Regions from separate parts of the Pseudomonas sp. SMN11 genome, predicted to be linked through region 2. Evidence: riboswitches for the same ligand, from Rfam matches in the RefSeq annotation. Region 2 holds a riboswitch; each other region holds the start of a gene.
What was found. A riboswitch is a leader RNA that binds a small molecule or an ion and turns the genes downstream of it on or off. The one in region 2 is predicted to bind cobalamin.

Region 1: it holds a riboswitch for cobalamin, as region 2 does, so the genes downstream of both, ACLEJU_RS04160 (ABC transporter substrate-binding protein) here and cobW (cobalamin biosynthesis protein CobW) in region 2, are expected to answer to the same signal.
Region 3: it holds a riboswitch for cobalamin, as region 2 does, so the genes downstream of both, ACLEJU_RS04150 (TonB-dependent receptor) here and cobW (cobalamin biosynthesis protein CobW) in region 2, are expected to answer to the same signal.
Region 4: it holds a riboswitch for cobalamin, as region 2 does, so the genes downstream of both, ACLEJU_RS07145 (CbtB domain-containing protein) here and cobW (cobalamin biosynthesis protein CobW) in region 2, are expected to answer to the same signal.

What each region holds. Positions count from the first base shown of each region.
Region 1 is NZ_JBKGGW010000003.1:20,246-25,173, forward strand. It holds gene ACLEJU_RS04150 (TonB-dependent receptor) at 1-275, shown strand, start outside; gene ACLEJU_RS04155 (DUF1624 domain-containing protein) at 481-1,647, shown strand; cobalamin riboswitch at 1,676-1,876, shown strand; gene ACLEJU_RS04160 (ABC transporter substrate-binding protein) at 1,986-2,996, shown strand; gene ACLEJU_RS04165 (FecCD family ABC transporter permease) at 2,996-4,009, shown strand; gene ACLEJU_RS04170 (ABC transporter ATP-binding protein) at 4,006-4,794, shown strand; gene ACLEJU_RS04175 (OprD family porin) at 4,813-4,928, shown strand, end outside.
Region 2 is NZ_JBKGGW010000026.1:52,519-57,446, reverse strand. It holds gene ACLEJU_RS19980 (LysR family transcriptional regulator) at 1-829, opposite strand, end outside; gene fni (type 2 isopentenyl-diphosphate Delta-isomerase) at 881-1,927, opposite strand; cobalamin riboswitch at 2,179-2,389, shown strand; gene cobW (cobalamin biosynthesis protein CobW) at 2,490-3,557, shown strand; gene cobN (cobaltochelatase subunit CobN) at 3,561-4,928, shown strand, end outside.
Region 3 is NZ_JBKGGW010000003.1:15,105-20,032, reverse strand. It holds gene ACLEJU_RS04150 (TonB-dependent receptor) at 1-1,630, opposite strand, end outside; cobalamin riboswitch at 1,740-1,945, opposite strand; gene ACLEJU_RS04145 (outer membrane beta-barrel protein) at 2,104-2,850, shown strand; gene ACLEJU_RS04140 (N-acetyltransferase family protein) at 2,913-3,482, opposite strand; gene ACLEJU_RS04135 (carboxymuconolactone decarboxylase family protein) at 3,561-3,905, opposite strand; gene lpxO (lipid A hydroxylase LpxO) at 4,039-4,928, opposite strand, start outside.
Region 4 is NZ_JBKGGW010000005.1:45,738-50,665, reverse strand. It holds gene ACLEJU_RS07165 (DUF1272 domain-containing protein) at 1-125, opposite strand, end outside; gene cobM (precorrin-4 C(11)-methyltransferase) at 187-939, opposite strand; gene ACLEJU_RS07155 (cobalamin biosynthesis protein) at 970-1,362, opposite strand; gene ACLEJU_RS07150 (CbtA family protein) at 1,380-2,072, opposite strand; gene ACLEJU_RS07145 (CbtB domain-containing protein) at 2,080-2,265, opposite strand; cobalamin riboswitch at 2,378-2,601, opposite strand; gene ACLEJU_RS07140 (hypothetical protein) at 3,047-3,208, shown strand; gene ACLEJU_RS07135 (hypothetical protein) at 3,272-3,586, opposite strand; gene ACLEJU_RS07130 (hypothetical protein) at 3,835-4,203, shown strand; gene ACLEJU_RS07125 (hypothetical protein) at 4,423-4,752, shown strand; gene osmE (osmotically-inducible lipoprotein OsmE) at 4,769-4,928, opposite strand, start outside.

The DNA.
Region 1 (4,928 bases), on a different contig from region 2:
TATGGCTGAGCAAGGGCTTCGGCCAGCAGGTGGAGGCCGGGATTGGCGCGCGGTATGTGGATGAGCGTTACGCCGACACGGCCAATAGCCAGAGTGCGCCGGGGTATACCGTGATCGATGCCAACATTGGCTGGCAGGTGCTGCCGGATGTGCGCCTGGGGTTGCAGGTGAACAACCTGTTCGACCGGGAATATGTGGCGTCGATGTTCAGTGGCGAGCAGTGGTTGATGGGCGCGCCGCGGTCGTACTTCGCTACCGTGGATTACACCTTCTGACTTGAACCGCCTGTCCCGGCCTCTTCGCGGGCAAGCCCGCTCCCACAGGATTTCTACTCACTTGAAAAGGGTGGTGGACCTGTGGGAGCGGGTTTACCCGCGAAAAGGCCAGCACAGGCAACACAAAAATCTCTAGGAGAAGCGAATTAAATAGTTATAAGATAACGTTTCATTTGACATTCATTCCTGCCTGCGACTTCTTTCCATGACCAGCGCCTCAGCCCTCCCAACCCAGCTCACCCAGCGCCTGCAGAGCATCGATGCCCTGCGTGGCCTGGTGATCCTGTTCATGCTGCTCGACCACGTGCGTGAAACTTTCTTCCTGCACCGCCAGGTCAGCGACCCGATGACCATCGACACCACCGACCCATCGCTGTTCGCCAGCCGCACCCTGGCCCACCTGTGCGCCCCAGTGTTCGTCCTGCTCACCGGCCTGTCGGCCTGGCTGTATGGCGAGAAATACCAGGGCCGCAGCGATGTGTCGGCGTTCCTGTTCAAGCGCGGGCTGTTCCTGGTGGTGCTGGAGTTCACCCTGGTCAACTTCGCCTGGACCTTCCAGCTGCCGCCGAGCGTGGTCTACATGCAGGTGATCTGGGCCATCGGCGTCAGCATGATCGCCCTGTCGCTGCTGGTGTGGCTGCCGCGTCCTGCCCTGCTCGCCCTGGGCGCGCTGATCATCGCCGGGCACAACCTGCTCGATGGCCTGCACTTCGGCGTGGAATCGGCCCTGCATGTGCCGTGGGCGATCTTGCACGACCGTGGCTGGCTGGAGGTCTCGGAGAACCTGCGCCTGCGCACCTCCTACCCGGTGCTGCCGTGGATCGGCGTGATCGCCTTGGGCTACGGCCTCGGCCCGTGGTTCGCCCGTGGCAGCGACGCCGGCGAGCGCCAGCACCGCCTGCTGATGGCCGGCATCATCGCCCTGCTCGGCTTCATGGTGCTGCGCATCTACAACGGCTACGGCGAGGCGCCGTGGAGCGGCTACCCGACCGTCACCCAGACCCTGATGAGCTTCTTCAACATCACCAAGTACCCACCCTCGCTGCTGTTCCTGGCCCTGACCCTGGGTTGCGGCCTGCTGTTGTTGCGCGCCTTCGAGCGCGCCGGACTGGCCCGCTGGATCAGCGCCCTGGCGGTGTTCGGCGCAGCGCCGATGTTCTTCTACCTGCTGCACCTGTACGTGCTCAAGCTGCTGTACCTGGCCTGCGTGGCGCTGCTGGGCCTCAACCACGGCGACTACTTCGGTTTCGACGGCATCGGCGCGGTGTGGCTGGCCGCGCTGCTATTGGCGGCGGCGCTGTACGTTCCAGTGCGCTGGTTTGCCCGACTCAAGGCGCGCCGGCGCGACATCAGCTGGCTGAAGTACTTCTGATTATGCGTTTCACCCGGCGGCCGGATGGTCTACCATGCCGGCCGCCGGTTTCCACCACGGAATTAATAGGGAATCCCAGGCCCGCCCAACCAGGCGTGCCGATCGGAACTGCCCCCGCAACTGTAGGTGCCGAGCCTGCTCCATTGATGCCACTGGATCATGATCCGGGAAGGCTGGAGCCGGGCGAGGACGCACCAGTCAGGAGACCTGCCGGCAAATATTCACCAACCGGCGGGGTGTCCGGGATGGCCATCCGTGTTGCCCCTGTGCGTGCAGGGGCTCGGCGATGCCTGTCCGTGCGTTCCTCACCAGAACTGTCCGACAGGAGATCGCCCAGCATGCTGCCCCGTATCACCGCCCTGCTCGCCGGCCTGAGCCTCACCGGCCTGGCTCAGGCCGCCGCCACCCACTACCCGCTGACGCTCGACAACTGCGGCGCGCCGCAGACCTTCACCCAGGCGCCCGAGCGCGCGGTCACCATCGGCCAGGCCGGCACCGAAGTGCTCTACGCCCTGGGCCTGGGCGACAAGCTGGCCGGCACGTCGTTGTGGTTCAACAACGTACTCCCGGAATACAAGGCACTGAACGACAAGGTGCCGCGCCTGGCCGACAACGAACCCAGCTTTGAGGCCGTGCTCGGCAAGCGCCCGCAACTGGTGGCGGTGCAGTTCGAGTGGATGGTCGGCGCCCAGGGCGCGGTCGCTACCCGTGAACAGTTCAGCGAGCTGAACATTCCAACCTACCTGCTGCCCTCGGACTGCGAAGGCAAGGACAACCTGGTCGGCGCCGACGGCACCCGCCTGCAGGCGTTCCAGGTCCAGAGCATCTACAAGAGTGTCAGCCAGCTGGCCGAGATCTTCGACGTGCAGGACCGTGGCGCGGCGCTGAACAGCGACCTCAAGGCACGCCTGGATAGCGCGAAGCAGCAGCTGGCAGGCAAGGACCTGTCGCAGACTTCGGCACTGTTCTGGTTCTCCAGCGCCGACCTCGACATCGACCCCTACGTCGCCGGCCGCCAGGGCGTGGCCGACTTCATGCTGCGCACCCTGGGCGTGCGCAACGTGGTCGAATCGACCGAGGAATGGCCGACCGTGGGCTGGGAAACCCTGGCCAAGGCCAACCCGACCTGGCTGATCATCGCGCGCATGGACCGCCGCCGCTTCCCTGCAGACGACTACCAGAAGAAGCTCGAATTCCTGCGCAGCGACCCGGTCACGAAGAACATGGACGCGGTAAAGAACAACCGCATCATCATCCTCGACGCCGACGCCATGCAGGCCGGCATCCGCCTGTTCCGTGGTTTGCAAACCTTGTCTACGGCCTTTGCCAGCGGTAAAGCGGCGCAGTGATGAAAGCCCTGCCCTTCAGTGCCCTGGCCGTTCTGGCCCTGCTCGCAGCCGTGCTGGCCGGCACCGCCATCGGCGAGACCAACCTGTCACCAAACGTGGTCTGCCAGGTGCTGGCCAACCACCTGTGGCAGGCCGGTTACCCGGTCGACCCGATCGATGCCGGCATCGTCTGGAACTACCGCCTGACCCGCTCACTGGTCGCCGCGGCTTGCGGTGCAGGGCTGGCGACCTGCGGGGTGATCCTGCAGGCGCTGCTGCGTAACCCATTGGCCGAGCCCTACCTGCTCGGGCTGTCCGCCGGCGCTTCGACCGGTGCTGTGCTGGTCGGCCTGGTGGGCCTGGGCAGTGTCGCCCTGAGCATGTCCGGCGGCGCCTTCATCGGTGCCCTCGCGGCCTTTGCCCTGGTACTGGTGCTGGCCCGTGCGGCCGGGCCGAGCCGCAACAACGCCCAGGTGATCCTCGCCGGCATCGCCGGCTCGCAGCTGTTCACGGCCCTCACCGCCTTCCTCATCACCAAGTCGGCCACCGCCGAGCAGGCGCGCGGCATCCTGTTCTGGTTGCTGGGGAACCTCAGCGGCGTGCGCTGGCCGTCAGTGTGGATGGCGTTGCCGGTGGCGCTGTTCGGGCTGGCGATGTGCCTGTGGCACCGCCGGGCGCTGGATGCCTTCACCTTCGGCGCCGACTCGGCGGCCTCGCTGGGCATCGCCGTGCGCCGCACGCAGTTGCTGCTGATCAGTTGCGCGGCACTGGTAACGGCCGTGATGGTGTCGATCGTCGGTGCCATCGGTTTCGTCGGCCTGGTCATCCCCCACGCCCTGCGCCTGCTGCTCGGCCCCGGCCATGGCCGCCTGCTGCCGGCCAGCGCCCTGGGCGGCGCGCTATTCCTGATTGCCGCCGATGTGCTTTCGCGCACGCTGATAACTGGCCAGGTGATTCCGGTCGGCGTGGTCACCGCCCTGATCGGCGCGCCGGTGTTCGCGCTGATTCTGGTCAGCCGCCGGGGGCGCCCATGACCGTCATGAATGCCGTGCACGTCGCGCCACTCGCCTGCCGGGGGCTGGGCCTGCAACTGTCGGGCAACACCGTGCTGTGCAACATCGACCTCAACGTGGTGGCCGGTGAAACCCTGGGCATCGTCGGCCCCAACGGCTCGGGCAAGTCGTCCCTGCTCAAGTTGCTGGCCGGGCTGCGCACGCCGGGCACCGGCAGTGTGCAGTTGCTCGGCGAACCCCTGGCGCGCCTGCCGCGACGGCGGGTCGCCCAGGCGCTGGCGCTGGTCGAACAGCAGGCCGACACCCTCGATGCAATCAGCGTGTTCGATGCCGTCGCCCTGGGGCGCACGCCCTGGCTGTCGGCGCTGGCACCGTTTTCCCGGGAGGACCGTGCCATCGTCGAGCAGGCCCTGGCCGACCTCGACGCCACGCACCTGCGTGAACGCGTCTGGAGCTCGCTGTCCGGCGGCGAGCGCCAGCGCGTGCACATCGCCCGCGCCCTGGCCCAGCGCCCGCAGGTGCTGCTGCTCGACGAGCCAACCAACCACCTCGATATCCAGCACCAGCTGAGCCTGCTGCAACAGGTGCAGGCACTGCCGGTGACCACCTTGGTGGCCCTACACGACCTCAACCAGGCGCTGACCTGCGACCGCGTGGCGGTGCTCGACAAAGGCCACCTCGTGGCCCTCGGCAAGCCGCTGGAGGTGCTCACCCCGGAGCGCCTGCTGAGCACCTTCGGTGTGCACGCCCACTACCTCACCGACCCTTTCGACGGCGCGCGCATCCTGCGTTTTCGCGCCCCTTGAATGACAGGAAGTTGCCGCATGTTGTTGCGCCCCGCCGCTGTACTCGCCTTGCCTCTGGCAATCCTCGCCCCGTTCGCCCAGGCAGATTCGGCGCAGTCGCAAAGCAGCGGCTTTATCGAAGACAGCAACTGGAA
Region 2 (4,928 bases):
CCCCGATATGCTGCTGCAACCGATACCGCGCCTGCAGCGGTATCAGCTTCACGCGGTTCTCGTACACCGCTGCGATCCTCCCCGGTAGCAGCGCGAACCCAACACCCGAACTGACCATGCTCAGCAAGGTGAAGATGTCGTTCACCTGCATCGCCACCTTCGGCTCGAACCCGGCCTGCTGGAACACTCGCGCACCGTCGCGGTGGGTGGCGAAGCCCTGGGTCAGGGTGATGAATGTGGAGTCGGCGAGGTCCGCCAGGTCGACCTCCTGCTGCTCGGCAAAGGGCGAGTCGGTCGGCACAGCGAGGAAGATGTCGTCGGAGAACAGCGGCAGTTGCTCGCAGGCCGGGTCCGCCACGCTTTCGTCCAGTGACACCAAAATCGCTTCCAGCTCATGGTTTTTCAGGCGTTGCAGCAGGTCGACGTTCGAGCCCAGGGTCAGGTCAATGTTCAGTTCGCTGCGCCGCAGCTTCAGGCCCATCACCAGCTTCGGCACGGTCTTTACCGTCAGCGAATACAGCGCGCCAAGGCGGAAGCGTTCGGCATAGAAACCGGCGGCCTCGCGGGTCTGGCGCACCATTTGCTCGGCGTCCTGGATCAGTTGGCGGGCTTTCTTTTCCAGCACGTAGGCACTTTCCAGCGGTATCAGCTGGCGGCCTTCATGTTTGAACAGCGGGCAGCGCAGGGCGCTTTCCAGGGAGTGGATGGCGCGGTGCACGCTGACTGCGCTGGTGGACAGCTCGGCGGCGGCGCGGCCGAGGTTGCCGCTGCGCATGAAGGCGAGGAAGGTCTCGAGCTTTTTCAGGGTCAGTTCTTCGTCGATCAGCATGCACAGGGGCCCGCAGGAAGGGAGCCGCTGATCATGCCACAGCCGCATGCCTCATGGCGGTGTCAGGTTGCTCGGCAGCAAGCGCGCCCGGCGCAGTTGCGCAAGGTTGCGCGACCCGGTACAGAAGCAGGCGATACGCAACTGGCGCAGAAGAATCTCGAAATGTTCCACCACGGCCTGGGTGGAGATCATCGCCGCACTCAGTACATGGGCTGCCTGGCCAACCAGGTCGGCACCGAGGCGAATGGCCTTGGCAGCATCGACGCCGTTGGCCACGCCGCCGGAGGCGATCAGGCCGATTTCCGGCACGGCGCGGCGCACCGCCAGCAGGCACTGCGCGGTCGGGATGCCCCAGTCGGCAAACGCCAGGGCGACCTCGCGTTCGGCGGCGCTGCCGGCGCGCTCGGCTTCCACCGCTGCCCAGCTGGTGCCGCCGGCTCCGGCGACATCGACCATGGCTACGCCCGCGTCACACAGCATGCGCGCCACGCTGGCTGAAACGCCTGCGCCGACTTCCTTGGCGATCACCGGCGTCGGCAGTTGGGAAGTCAGAGCTTCGATGCGTTTGAGTACGCCGCGCCAGTCACGGTCGCCTTCAGGCTGTACGGCTTCCTGCAGGGGGTTCAGGTGGATGATCAGGGCATTGGCCTGCAGGGTGTCGATTGCGCGGCGCGCCAGGTCCAAGCCGTCGGCCTCTCGCAGCTGGGCGGCGCCGAGGTTGGCCAGTAGCGGCACATCCGGTGCCAGGCGTCGGAGTTCGTCGGTCAGGCCTTGGTCCTGGTCGCTACGCAGGCTTACTCGTTGCGAGCCGACGCCCATGGCTATGCCCAGCGCCTGGGCGGCTTCGGCGAGGTGCTGGTTAATGAAGCGTGCGCGTTCGGCGCCACCGGTCATGGAACTGATCAGCAGTGGGGCACGCAGGGCACAGCCGAACAGCTCGGTGCTCAGGTCGACGTCGTCCAGGGCCATTTCGGGCAATGCGCAGTGCTCGAAGCGCAGTGCCGACCAGCCGGGGTCTACGCCGTGCGCGGTGGCGGCGGCGGTCAGCACGATATCCAGGTGATCGTCCTTGCGTTGGCTTAGCGGGCTTTTTTTCATGCCGGCTCCGTTTCGAAGGGGCAGCTGGGATGCAAAATATAGATAAGCTGAAAATTGGCACAACATCAGGCATTGGCGTGTGCCACCGGTTCCTTTCAATGGATGCTTGGTTTGTGATTGTGTGAGGGCTGGCAGGTGATCGCCGGTAGTCTTGCAGCGTCCATGAGATCGAGCGCCGCGCGGGCGGCGCTCGATCGGACAGGCGCCGCGAGGTTTTCGGCGGGCACCAGTTGACCACCCGCCACCCCCCGCGTAGCCTTGCGTCTTCGAGGTTCTTCGGCCCTGCCGAAGCTAAGACGGGAACGCGGTACAAGCCGCGGCTGCCCCCGCAACTGTAAGCACCGACAACGGATCGACACAGCCACTGCGCCGCGCGCGGGAAGGCGTCATCCCGCCAGCTTCTTGCCTGTAAAGAACTGGAACGGTGCAAGCCAGGAGACCTGCCTCGAGCCGAATTCGACTTTCAACCGGGCGGGGTGATCCGGTGGCGAACAAGCCCGGCCGGCCTGGCCTGCGGCTTTCGTCCCGTGTGCCCGCGCCAACCTGCCAAGGGCAACGCGACATGAAAACACTGGCCAAGCTCCCCGTCACCATCGTTACCGGCTTCCTCGGCTCGGGCAAGACCACCTTGCTCCGCCACATGCTCGACAATGCCCAGGGCCGCCGCATCGCGGTCATCGTCAACGAATTCGGCGAGCTTGGCATCGACGGCGAAATCCTCAAGCAATGCAGCATCGGTTGCACCGAGGAAGAAGCCAGCGGCCGCGTCTATGAACTGGCCAACGGCTGCCTGTGCTGCACCGTCCAGGAGGAGTTCTTCCCGGTGATGCGCGAACTGGTCGCACGCCGCGGCGACCTCGATCACATCCTCATCGAAACCAGCGGCCTGGCATTGCCCAAGCCCCTGGTGCAAGCCTTCCAGTGGCCGGAAATCCGCAACGCCTGCACTGTTGATGCGGTGATCACCGTGGTCGACAGCCCGGCCGTGGCCGCTGGCACCTTCGCCGCCTATCCAGACCAGGTCGACGCGCAGCGCAAGCTGGACCCCAACCTGGACCATGAATCGCCGCTGCACGAACTGTTCGCCGACCAACTGGCCAGCGCCGACCTGGTGGTCCTGAACAAGGCCGACCTGATCGACGCCGAAGGCCTGGCCAAGGTCCGTGCCGAAGTGGCCGGGGAGCTGCCACCGGCGGTCAAAGTGATCGAGGCCAGCAGCGGCCGGCTACCGCTGGAAGTACTGCTGGGCTTGGGCGCGGAGTCCGAAGCGCACATCGATGGCCGTCGCACCCATCACGATTCCCACCATGACGGCGATGATCACGACGATCACGACCATGACGCTTTCGACTCGATCTCCATCGACCTGCCCGAAGCCGACGAAAGCCTGCTGCTCGATGCACTGACCCAGCTGGTGGTGGAGTTCGGCATCCTGCGCGCCAAAGGTTTCGCGGCCATCCCCGGCAAACCGATGCGCCTGCTGGTGCAGGGCGTGGGTACCCGTTTTGACAAGCACTTCGACCGTGCCTGGCGCGCCGACGAGCCACGCATTACCCGCCTGGTGCTGATTGGCCAGGACCTCGATGCCGCACAACTGGAAGCGCGCCTGCGCCAGGCCCTGGGCGCCTGACCCATGCACCTGCTGCGGACCCAGCCCGGCGGCTTCGTGCCGGACGACAGCATCGCCGACCTCGGCCAGACACCCGCCGACCTGGTGATCCTCTGCAGCGGCGACTCGCACTTGGCGTTGCTCGCCGAAACCGCCGAGCAACTGCCGGACGATTTCCCCAGCCTGCGCCTGGCCAACCCGATGCAGGTGCAGAACCATGCCTCGGTCGACCTGTATGTCGACGAGGTACTGCGCCATGCCAAGGTGATTCTGGTGTCGCTGCATGGCGGCGTCGGTTACTGGCGCTATGGCGTCGAACAGTTGGTCGAGCTGGCAGCACGGGGCGTGCAGCTGATTCTGGTCCCCGGCGATGACCGCCCGGACCCGGAGCTGACCGGCCTCGGAACCGTCACCGGCGAGCCGGCCGAACGCCTCTGGCACTACCTGCGCCAGGGCGGCAAGAGCAACGCCGTCAACCTGTTCAAATGCTTGGCCAACCAGTGGCTGGGGCGCGATTACCGTTGGGACGAACCGCAGCCTTTGCCGCGGACTTCGGTGTATCACCCGCGCAAACCTGGCGCGCTGCTCGAGGACTGGTACAGCCAGTGGAACCCCGAACACCCGGTGGCGCCATTGCTGTTCTATCGTTCACACCTGCAGGCCGCCAACACCGCCTTTATCGACGTGTTCTGCGAGCGCTTGCAGGCGGCGGGCCTCAACCCGTTGCCCATCGCAGTAGCCAGCCTCAAGGAAAGTGCCTGCCTGGAGCAGGTCGAGGCTTGGCTGGACGAAGTGGGCGCGGAGGTGTTGATCAACACCACAGGGTTTGCCCTGTCCAGCCCGGAACGCCCCAACCTGCGCCCGTTCCGCCGTGATGTCCCGGTGTTGCAGGCCATCTGCGCACAGGACAACCAACCCGGTTGGGAGGCCAGCGAGCAGGGCCTCGGTGCCCGCGACCTGGCCATGCACATCGCTTTGCCGGAGCTGGACGGGCGCATCATCACCCGCCCGGTGAGCTTCAAGGACATGGCCTGGCGCAGCGAGCGCAGCCAGTCCGACGTGGTCTGCTACCGCGCACACCCCGAGCGTATGGACTTCGTCGCCGAGCTGGCACGGCGCTGGGTCGAACTGGCGCGCCTGCCCAATGGGCAAAAGCGTGTGGCCCTGGTGCTGGCCAACTACCCGACCCGCGATGGCCGCATTGGCAATGGCGTTGGCCTGGATACTCCAGCTGCCGCCCTGAACATCCTCAAGGCGCTGCAGGCCGAGGGCTATCCGCTTGCGGAGCTGCCAGGCAGCGGCACGCAACTGATTCATCAGTTGCTCGGCGGCGTCACCAATGACCTCGAGCACCTCGACCAGCGCCCCTGCGCCCAGAGCCTGAGCCTTGCG
Region 3 (4,928 bases), on a different contig from region 2:
CATCCACCAGCAGCTTCTTCTTGACGATATGGAACGCCGCCAGCGTCCACTCCCCACGGCCCTCCCAGAAGCGCTGCTTGAGGCCCAGCTCGGTCTGCTTCGCTTCGGTCAGGTCGTAGTGCATCTGCGACGGGCTGAGGCTGACCAGGTTGTCCACGCCGTCCTCGCTGGTGGAGTACTGGCCGTAGAGCGACAGATTGTCGTTGACTGCGAACACCAGCCCGGCGCGCCAGTTGCCGCCCTCCAGGCCGCGGTCGCTGCGGCTGCCGTCGACCAGGTTGTCGCGGTCGATGTGGTTCTGGTCGCGGCGCACGCCGGTCACCAGCGACAGGCGCTCGGTGAGCTGCAGGCGGTTCTCGGCGAACAGGGCGAAGGTGTGGGTGGTGGACAGCGTCTGCGGGCGGGTTGGCGAGTCGCTGTGGAACCAGCCCGGGGTCGGCTGCCAAGGGTCGATGTAGTCGCCGCCCACGTCGTTGTACGGCCGGTTGCTGTCGACGTTGAAACGCACCTTGTTGTACTCGACACCGACCAGCGTCTTGCTGGCCAGGCCGAACAGGCTGTGGTCGAAGCTGAAGGTCTGACGGTCGCCGATCTGCTCCTGATTGTGCTTGATCTCCAGGTAGCTCTGGCGCTCCAGCAGCGCGCGATCGGCGTCCCAGCTGTAGTTCTCGGCATTGCGCCAGTGGCGGCGGCTCTTGATGTAGTACAGCTGGTTGCTGGCGCTGAGCTGGTCGTTGATCGTCCAGTCGGTGGTGAAGCGGGTCCACTCGTCGTGGTAGCGCTGCTCGTCGTTCTGAACGTTGTAGTTCTTCTTGCGCAGGCTGCTGCGGTAATGGCCGTCGATCAGCGGCTTGCCGTAGTAGTTGGCGGGCTGGGCGTCGCCGCGCTCGTGGGCGAGGGTGAAACTCAGGTCGTCGCTGGCATCGAAGCGCAGCGCGGCACTGAGTGCCAGGCTGCGCGAGTCGGTGCGGTCGACCCAGCCGTTGCCAGCCTGCTGGTTAAGGGTCAGGCGATAGCTCAGACGTTCGCTGAGGCTGCCGCCGCTGTCCAGGCCCAGTTGCTGGCGGTCCCAGGAACCGTAGCCCAGGCGCAAGCGGTTGTGGATGTCGCCAGCGAACGGCTTTTTCGGGATCACGTTGATCACCGCGCCGGTCGCGCCTTCGCCATACAGCACCGAAGCCGGGCCGCGAATGACGTCGATCTGCTCGACCATCCACGGGTCGACCGGGAAGGTCTGGGTGCCGGCCCCGGTGTACAGGCGCGCGCCGTCGAACAGGGTCATCACCGAGCCATGGCCAGTGAAGCCGCGCGCCGACAGGCCAGTGCCGCCATCGCCCGGGTTGCCGATGAAGGTGATGCCGGGCGAGCGGGTCACGGCGTCCTGCACGGTGAGGTTGTTGCGCTGCTCGATCTGTTCGGCAGTGATGCTGCTGGTGCTGGCCGGGGTTTCCAGGGCAGTGAGGTTCAGCCGTGAACCGGCCTCGGTCGGCGTGGCCAGGTCGACGTGTTGCGGGTCACGGCTATCGGTGATGGCCGTGGAGGGGAGGTTCAGCACGGGTTCTTCGGCCAGGGCTGGCAGCGTGACGGCCAGGCAGGCCGCCAGGGGGTGAAGCTTGATGAATCGGGACATGTCGTTCCACTGCTGCAGGAATGAATGGATCCCGGTGGAAAACACGCAAAGGCACACCACGCATGCAGGGGCGCACGCGGATACCGGCCTGCGCCCGCCCACCGCGGGTTGCCAAGTGAGGCTTCAGGCCGGTCTCCGGGCTTGCGAGGGGCGTGAGGCCTTCACCTTCCCATGCTGGCGCACAGTGGTGTGTCGAAGGCATCGCTCGCTTACCGTTGCGGGGGCAGCGCCGGACTTGTCGTGAATCACGACGCACCGGCTTCCCGTTTCACCCTGCGCACGGCGGCGCAGGACACCTGAAACTGGCGCGCATCTGACCATCGAAGCGTGGGTACGTCAAATCTGCGCTCCAATAAGTCTCGATTAATCACAGGCTTGTGCGTTTTTTCTGACATTTCTTCGAACTTTTCCAACCCCCCCCTGCCTCGAACCGTTCGTCAATCACTCGTCTTACTGTCATGGAGACTGTACCGATGTTCGCTCGCAACCTGCTGCGTCACTCCTGCTTGCTCGCTCTGCTTGGTAGCTCGTTTGTGGCCACCGCAGCGCCCAATACCGACCCATTGTTCAGCGTCGGCCTGCTCGGTGCGTACGATAAATTCAAGTTCGAAGGCGGCAGTGACTCCGACAAGGAGCACATGGGCCAGGGCGGGGTCTTTGCCACGTTCGGCAACAAGCTGACCGCCGAGTCCGGGTTCATCTACCAGATCGGTGCTGAAGCCACGTACGGCAAGAAGAACGACAACAAGCTCAAGGAGGCCCAGGCCGACCTCGACCTTGGCTGGCGTGCGGCACTGGATGCGCGCAACTTCGTCGACGTGATCGTTGGCGGTGGCTACAGCTGGACCCGGTTCGAGCCAGAGATCAACGACCTCGATACCCGGCTCACCTACAAGTCACCGTTCGCCAAGGCGGCGTTGGGCTACAACCATCAGTTCGACGCATCGACGTTGCGCGTGGAAGTGGGCGCGCGCCATACCATCGACGGTCGCGCACGCTTGAAGGTCGATGACTTTGGTAGCGACAGCGTGGACATGAAGGACCGCACCAATCCCTATGCCGAGGTCACGCTGCTGATGAACCAGCAGGGCGGAATGCCGGTGCAGGCGGGCGTTTACTACACCCGCACCGAGTACAAGCTGGACGAGGATTCCCCGGTGGCCGACAACACCAAGCTCAAGCGTGACGAGTTCGGCTTCAAGGTGGGGCTGGCGTTCTGAGGTTGACCTGTTGACTGCACCGGCCTCTTCGCGTCGAACCGCCGCGAAAGGGGCCTCACTGGCTAACGCCCGCGGCGGCGCGACACCCGTGCTTCGATGTTCTTGCGCCCGATCAGCAGGGGCGGCTTCTCCACCACCGGCTCATCGGCCAGCCACTTGTACATCACCAGGCAGTCGACCAACCCCAGGCGAGCATGGCGATAGGCTTTGGGCAGGCGGCCAACGGTCTCGAAGCCGAGCTTGGTCCATAGCGCCACCGCCACTTCGTTGCTCGCCACGACCGAATTGAACTTCAACGCCAGAAAGCCTTCCTGGCGCGCCAGCTTCTGCGAGTGCTCGCACATCAGCCGGGCCACACCACGGCCACGGGCGGCGTCGCAGACCATGTAGCCGCAGTTGCCGACATGGGCGCCAGGGCCGGCGGCGTTGGCCTTGAGGTAGTAGGAGCCGAGCAGTTCGCCATCGGCTTCGGCCACCAGGGTGTGCAGCGGCAGTTGCAACCACAGCTGGCGTGCCTGCTCGACGTCCAGTTCGGGGTCGAAGGCGTAGGTTTCGCGGGCCTGGACGATGGCCTGGAAGGTCGGCCAGAAACGCTCGAAGTCGTCGGGCGTCATGGGGCGGATGTGGATCATGGCGGTTCCTGCAGTGGCTAGGCCGCCAAGTCTGGGTGGCGCGGCGCCGTCGCGCAAGGGCGGCGACGCCGTCGGGCTTCAGCCGTTGGCCTTGCCCACCGCATCCATGGCACGGGCCGAGTAGACCAGCGCGGCCCCGGCATTCATCGCCACGGCCACACCCAGTGCCTCGGCGATCTCCTCACGGGTGGCGCCATGCTTGACGGCTTGCTGTGAGTGTACAGCGATGCAGCCGTCGCAGCGGGTGGTGACAGCCACGGCCAGGGAGATCAGCTCGCGGGTCTTGGCGTCCAGGTGGTTGGTCTTGGCACCCGCGCCGCTGGCGGTCATGTAGCCGGCCACGGTGTCGGGGGACAGTTGCTTGAGATCGCCGATGCCGGCCATCAACTGCTTACGGTAGGCGTCCCAGTCCATCATGCTCATCGTCTTCACCTTGGTAAGGTTGCGAGTGGAGCTTTGATGCTAGTCGAAGCGCGGGAAGTCAGACTTGTACTTTAGTGCTGGCCGGCTTTGAAACGGCCAAACAAGGCCGTTTCTGCAATTGCCAACGTGCCGGTCAGATGTAGACGAACACCAGCACCAGAGCGGCGACCACCAGCCACTTTTCCAGGTAGTAGCGCATGCGGTTGCGTTTCTTCAGCGCCTTGCCACGCTCGCGGATCTTGTAGATGCGGGTGAACAGGCGGTTGATGCCGCCGGTCTTGTCGCCGGCGTCGTTCGGCGCGGCGGCGGCGGCCATGACGTTGCGGCTGAACCAGCGGTTGAACGCGGTGGCCCAGCGGTACTTCAGCGGGCGTTCGATGTCGCAGAACAGGATGATGCGGTTGTGCTCGGTGGTGTTGGCGGCGTAGTGGATGTAGGTCTCGTCGAAGACCACGCCCTCGCCATCGCGCCAGGAATACTTCTCGCCGTCCACGTCGATGTAGCAACCGTCATCGTTCGGCGTGTCCAGGCCGAGGTGGAAGCGGTACGAACCGGCATACGGGTCACGGTGGCGGACCAGTTTGGCACCCGGTGGCAGGGTGGCGAACATCGCCGCCTTGACCGTGCCGATGCCTTGCAGCAGCTCGGTGGTACGTGGGCACAGGGTCATGGCCGACGGGTGGCTTTCGCCGTACCACTTCAGGTAGAAGCGCTTCCAGCCGGTCTTGAAGAACGAATTGAAACCGACGTCGTCATAATTGTCGGACTTCTTGATCTCGCCCACGTGCAGCAGCTGCTGGCCTTCGGCACGAATCTCCTGCCAGTGCTCCATGAGCGGCTTCAGCTCTGGGAACGCCTCGACCGGCAGGTAGGGCTTGGCGGGGTGCTTGGAAAACAGGTACAGGAAGCTGTTGACCGGGGCCAGAAAGCTGGAGTGGTCGCCCAGCTGGCGGGTCAGCTTGTGGCGTACCCGACCGCGCAGGTGAACATAGGCGATCGAGAGGACGAAGATCAGTACGAGTG
Region 4 (4,928 bases), on a different contig from region 2:
CCCTGCAAGCGTTGGTCAGCACAGTTACGGCAGAAGGTGCATTCGAACGAGCAGATCAGGGCGTCAGGGCTGTCGCCCGGCAGGTCGGCATCGCAGCATTCACAGTTAGGGCGCAGCTCCAGCATGGGTAACCCTCCGGTCTGGTGGAATGCGCAGTCTGCTCCGCCCCTCGTCAGCTTGGCAATGCTAGTCGCCGGGGCGGTACAGGTGGGCGTGGCCGGCGCGGTACAGCGCCGACTCGCTGAATGGCGCATCGCCGAGTACATGGCCGACGAGGATCAGGGCAGTGCGCCGGAAACCCTTGCTGGCAACCTGTTCGATGATATCTGCCAGGGTGCCGCGCACCCAGTCCTGGTCTGGCCAGGTAGCACGATGAATTACCGCGATCGGGCAGTCGGGGCCGTAGTGGGGTAGCAGTTCTTCGACGATACGTGGCAGGTGCTTCACCCCCAGGTGAATGGCCAAGGTACTGCCGTGTCGGGCCAGGTCGCCAAGTTGCTCGCCTGCGGGCATCGGTGAGCTGTCGCCGTAGCGGGTGAGGATGACCGTCTGCGCCACTTGCGGCAGGGTCAGTTCGCAGCCGAGCAGCGCCGCGCTGGCGGCGGTGGCGGTGACGCCGGGGATGATCTGGTAATCGATGCCCAGTTCGCGCAGGTGGCGGATCTGCTCGCCGATGGCGCCATACAGGCTGGGGTCGCCACTGTGCACCCGGGCCACGTCCTGGCCATTGGCATGTGCGGCGCGGATGGCGTCGATGATTTGCTCGAGATGCAGTTCGGCACTGTTGATGACCGTCTCGGCCTGATGCCCTTCGAGCACCGCTGCGGGTACCAGCGAACCGGCATAGATGATCACCGGGCACTGACGGATCAAGCGTTGGCCCTTGACCGTGATCAGTTCTGGGTCGCCGGGGCCGGCGCCGATGAAATAGACCGTCATGGCGGATCCTTGAATTGATGAAAGAAGCGATTATCCGGCACAGGCCAGTGCCAGGGTAGCGGGGCCGCGCACCTGGCGGGCCACCCTGAGTGCGGGGCCGACGTGACTGAGGCTAGCCAGGGCCAGTGCCGTGCTCTCGGCCACGCCCCAGCAGCCGCAGTAGGCATAGGCGACTGCGGAGCGGTGGCTGAGCAGGGGTTCGTACGCCCGCAGCTGCTCGGCAGTGAAAACCACCAACGGCAGGGCGTAGCGTGCGGCGAGTTGTTGCAAACCTGGCTCGTCGGCCTTGCCCGCGATGCTGGCAAAGCCACGAAGTGCTGTGGCGGTCAGGCCGTGACGCTGCAGCACTTCATGCAGCAATACCTCGAGGACGTCCACCGGGCAACCCCGGCGGCAGCCGAAGCCAGCGTACAGTGCCGGCAATGGCTGGTCGATGGCCATCAGGCGTGGCTGGAGCGGCGATACAACCAGGCGCTGAGCAGGCCCAGGGCGACCCAGAAAGCTGCGTTGGTCAGCCAGGAGGCGATTTTGAACTGAGCCTCCAAGGCTTCCGGAGCCAGGCTTTCGTGGACTTCCGGCTGCGGAGCGCCAATCACGTGCGGCACCACCAGCAAGACGGCGCCCAGTGCCTTGAGCAGGCCATGGCGTGCAAACACCAGCAGGGCCAGGCCCAGTGCGGTCGCGGCTGCGGTGCCGACCCACCAGCTCTGGCGCTGACCGAGGTCGGCGGCGGCAGTGCCTGGCAGCTCCGGCGGCAAGCCCAGGGTTGGGGCCAGGCAGAACACGGCAAAACCGGCCAGACCCCACAGCGCGCCCGTGCTGGTACGGCCCGGCTCACGCAGGCTGTACAGGGCGGCAAGGATCAGGGCGAAGCCGACGGCGACCACCAGATTGCCGCCGGTGGTCGACAGGATGCGCTGCCAGCCATCTTCTGGCGACCAGGCTTCCTCGCTGTGGGTGTGGCCTGCGCTTGCCTCTTCGCCGTGGCTGTGTTGCTCGGCCACGGGTGCGGCCGATTCATAGGTTTCCGCCTCGAGAATCAGCGGTGCGACCCAGAAGCTTTGCAGCAGGGTCAGCAACAGAGCGGCGAGCAGGCCGCTGAACCCGGCAGTGCGGGCGATACGCTTGATCATGACAGCCTCAGTGGCAAGGGAAGGCGGCGCTGTGGCGGGTGTCGTGCGCGGCGTTGTGCACGGCTTCGATATGCGAGAACCCGGCAAAGTAGACCAGGCACAGGCCGAGCAAGCTGGCACCTACGGCGATGACCACACGCTGGCTGAGGGTGACGGGGGTAGTGATGCTGTGTTTGGCGCTGGAGATGGGCATGACGCGATCCTCTGCTTTTTGCTTTTTGTAGGCAATGGGGCAATGGGGACAAGCGCGGCAGCCCCGGGGCACGGGGCGCCCGAGGGAATGCGACAACGCCCGCCCACCGCGGGGTGTTCATGAACGCCAGGCCGGTCTCCGGGCTTGCGAGGAGGAGCAGGGCTCCTTGAAAAGCATCACCTTCCCATGCCGGACTGCGTGGCACAGTGGTCTGGACGCTTCGCTCGCTTACCGTTGCGGGGGCAGCACCGGGTTAGCCCGGCCCTGGCAAGGGCCTGCGACGCACCGATTTCCCGTTTCACCCCCGATGGGGGCACCTGACGCAAGGCGTAAGGAGAGCACGCGGCGAGGGTGGCGTCAAATACAGATGAAACACGATCAGCGGCTGGCGACCGGCCCGAACCTCCCTTTTTTGCGCAGTCCAACGTAAGCAAGGCCTCGCTTCGCCTGGCCGGAGGTACGCACATGAAACGCAAGACTGCATGGGTTGTCGTGTTGTCAGGGTTGTTGTTGCTCAGTGGCTGCTGGCCTTACTGGCACGACGGAGATCACCACCATCGGCATTACTACGATGGAGATCGTGGGGGGCACCAGGACTATCGTCGCTACTGACGCAAGGCAGCATTGACTTCATGCCTTGCGCTTGCGACCAGGCCTGTGCCACGCAATAGTAAAGTTATGTAAAAGCTCGCCCGGGCTGGCCGGTTTGGAATTTACACTGGCAGCGCTGCCCTGCCTTACATAAGGCAGGGCACCGCTTTTCGCCTTTTGGAGCGCTGTAATGAAGTTGAAGCATGTATTGCGTGCCGCCGTGGTGGCTGCATTGTTATCCACGCTGGCAGGTTGCTGGATGTTCATGCCGCCAGGTGGCGGTGGCGGGCATGGTGGGGGGCATGGCGGCCCGGGCATGATGGGCGGCGGGCACGGTGGCGGCCCACGCTGACAGTATTGAAGCAGACGGCTGTTCGCTCACCGGCCAAGGGCTGGGCGGATAGCCTGGCTGCCGTCATGATTCTTCGAGCATTCGCCCAGGACTGAAAAAGAACGATGCAATCATCACGGCGCTGATCACCCCCAATGCGTCTGCGACCAGCAACAGGAATTCGCTGCCAGCCCCCAGCAGCGCCTGCTGGCTGATGGCGAAGCTGGTCCCATGGGGAAAGGCGGCGATGCCCAGAAGGGCCAGCGCCAACGCGGCTGACAGCAGTTTGCTGTAGGCCCTGCCGAACGCCAGCGTGTAGGCCCAGAACACAAAGATGCTGAACACGGCAAGTCCTGTGGAGATCACGAACTGGGCGAGTATTTCCATCCACCACACCATGGGCCCCTCCTGAACGTTGCGCCTGGTCGATACGCATGAGAATCATGGCTGATTGAAATCGTTCCGCTCGGCTAAAGAAATAATCCGAAAGCCGAAAAGTTGCCGATCATGGGCCATTGCCCATATAGCAAACAAGCCTATTGTGCGGTGCACTTTGCGCAGTAACATGGGCACACGAGAACTAAAAAAAGGCGTTCGGCTTGGCCACTCTTTCGTCAGTTATCGATGGGGCAGCAGGAGCGTGTCGCGTGAAGAGCTCAAGATCGGTCGCATGCGCAATACTATCAACCACTTTCGCCACGCTGTTGATGGCCGGGTGTGCACAGAATCGGGATGTGCGGGATGGCCATGATTATACGTCCGGTACTACCGATAGAAGCACGCCCGCTTATCTGGGGTGCGTCAAAGGCGAACTTCAAGGCAATGTGAAAACCTATGAGGTCGATGGCGACAACTCGGTAAAACTGTACGTCGAAAGTACTGACCCTACCCAGGCCGCTGGTTTGGTAGAACTGCGCGGCACGGGAACCGAGCGTCAGTTCACGGCTTACCAGCGCGACGCCTGGTATGACCATGGCAGACTGCTCGATGCTGCATTGTTGTGTAAAAAAGCCTGAATCGTTGATCTGCAAGAGCAAAAAGCCCGCACATGAGAGCGGGCTTTTTGCGATGGGTGCTGATCCATCAGCGGGGTCATTCTAAGGGATGGTGCCGTCTTGCCCATTCGACGGAAGTATTGCGCCAATGGCAATCAAGCCGGTTCACGACCTTGGTGGATTACTCCTTCGGCGCGAACCCGGCTAGAATGGCGCACGTTCCTGTCTGGTTAATTGCAAATGCCAACCTTTCGTATCCTGTTATGTGCCGCGCTCGCAGCAAACCTTGCCGCTTGCGCAAACCCAGGCAAGCCTACCGCCAGTAAGCTGACCTCGAAATCCCCGCAGGACTACGCCGCCTGCGTATTGCCAAAGTGGCAGGCGCTGTCGCCGCAGACCACGCAAAAGTCCATCAGCCATGGTTATCGGCTGACCGCACCCAGCGCCGTGACGTCTGACGAGGTGCTGGAAGTGGTCGAGTATCGCGATGGCAGCCGGGCAACTTTCTATAAAGGCAGCTTCCTGTCGAGTGACAAGTTGCGCATGGCCGCCAGAGAGTGCCTTGAGTGACCGGCAGCCGGTTGCATCAATAGCCTGACCCTCCCATACCGCCCATGCTGGGTAATGTCTGCCGGGACTTCTGCTGGGCATTGCTCCATTCGGCGCAGGTCATGAAACTGGTTTTGTCGACCGTCCCGGCCTGATCGAAGCTGACCATGTAAGGCTGTAGTTTCTGTCCCGGGCTG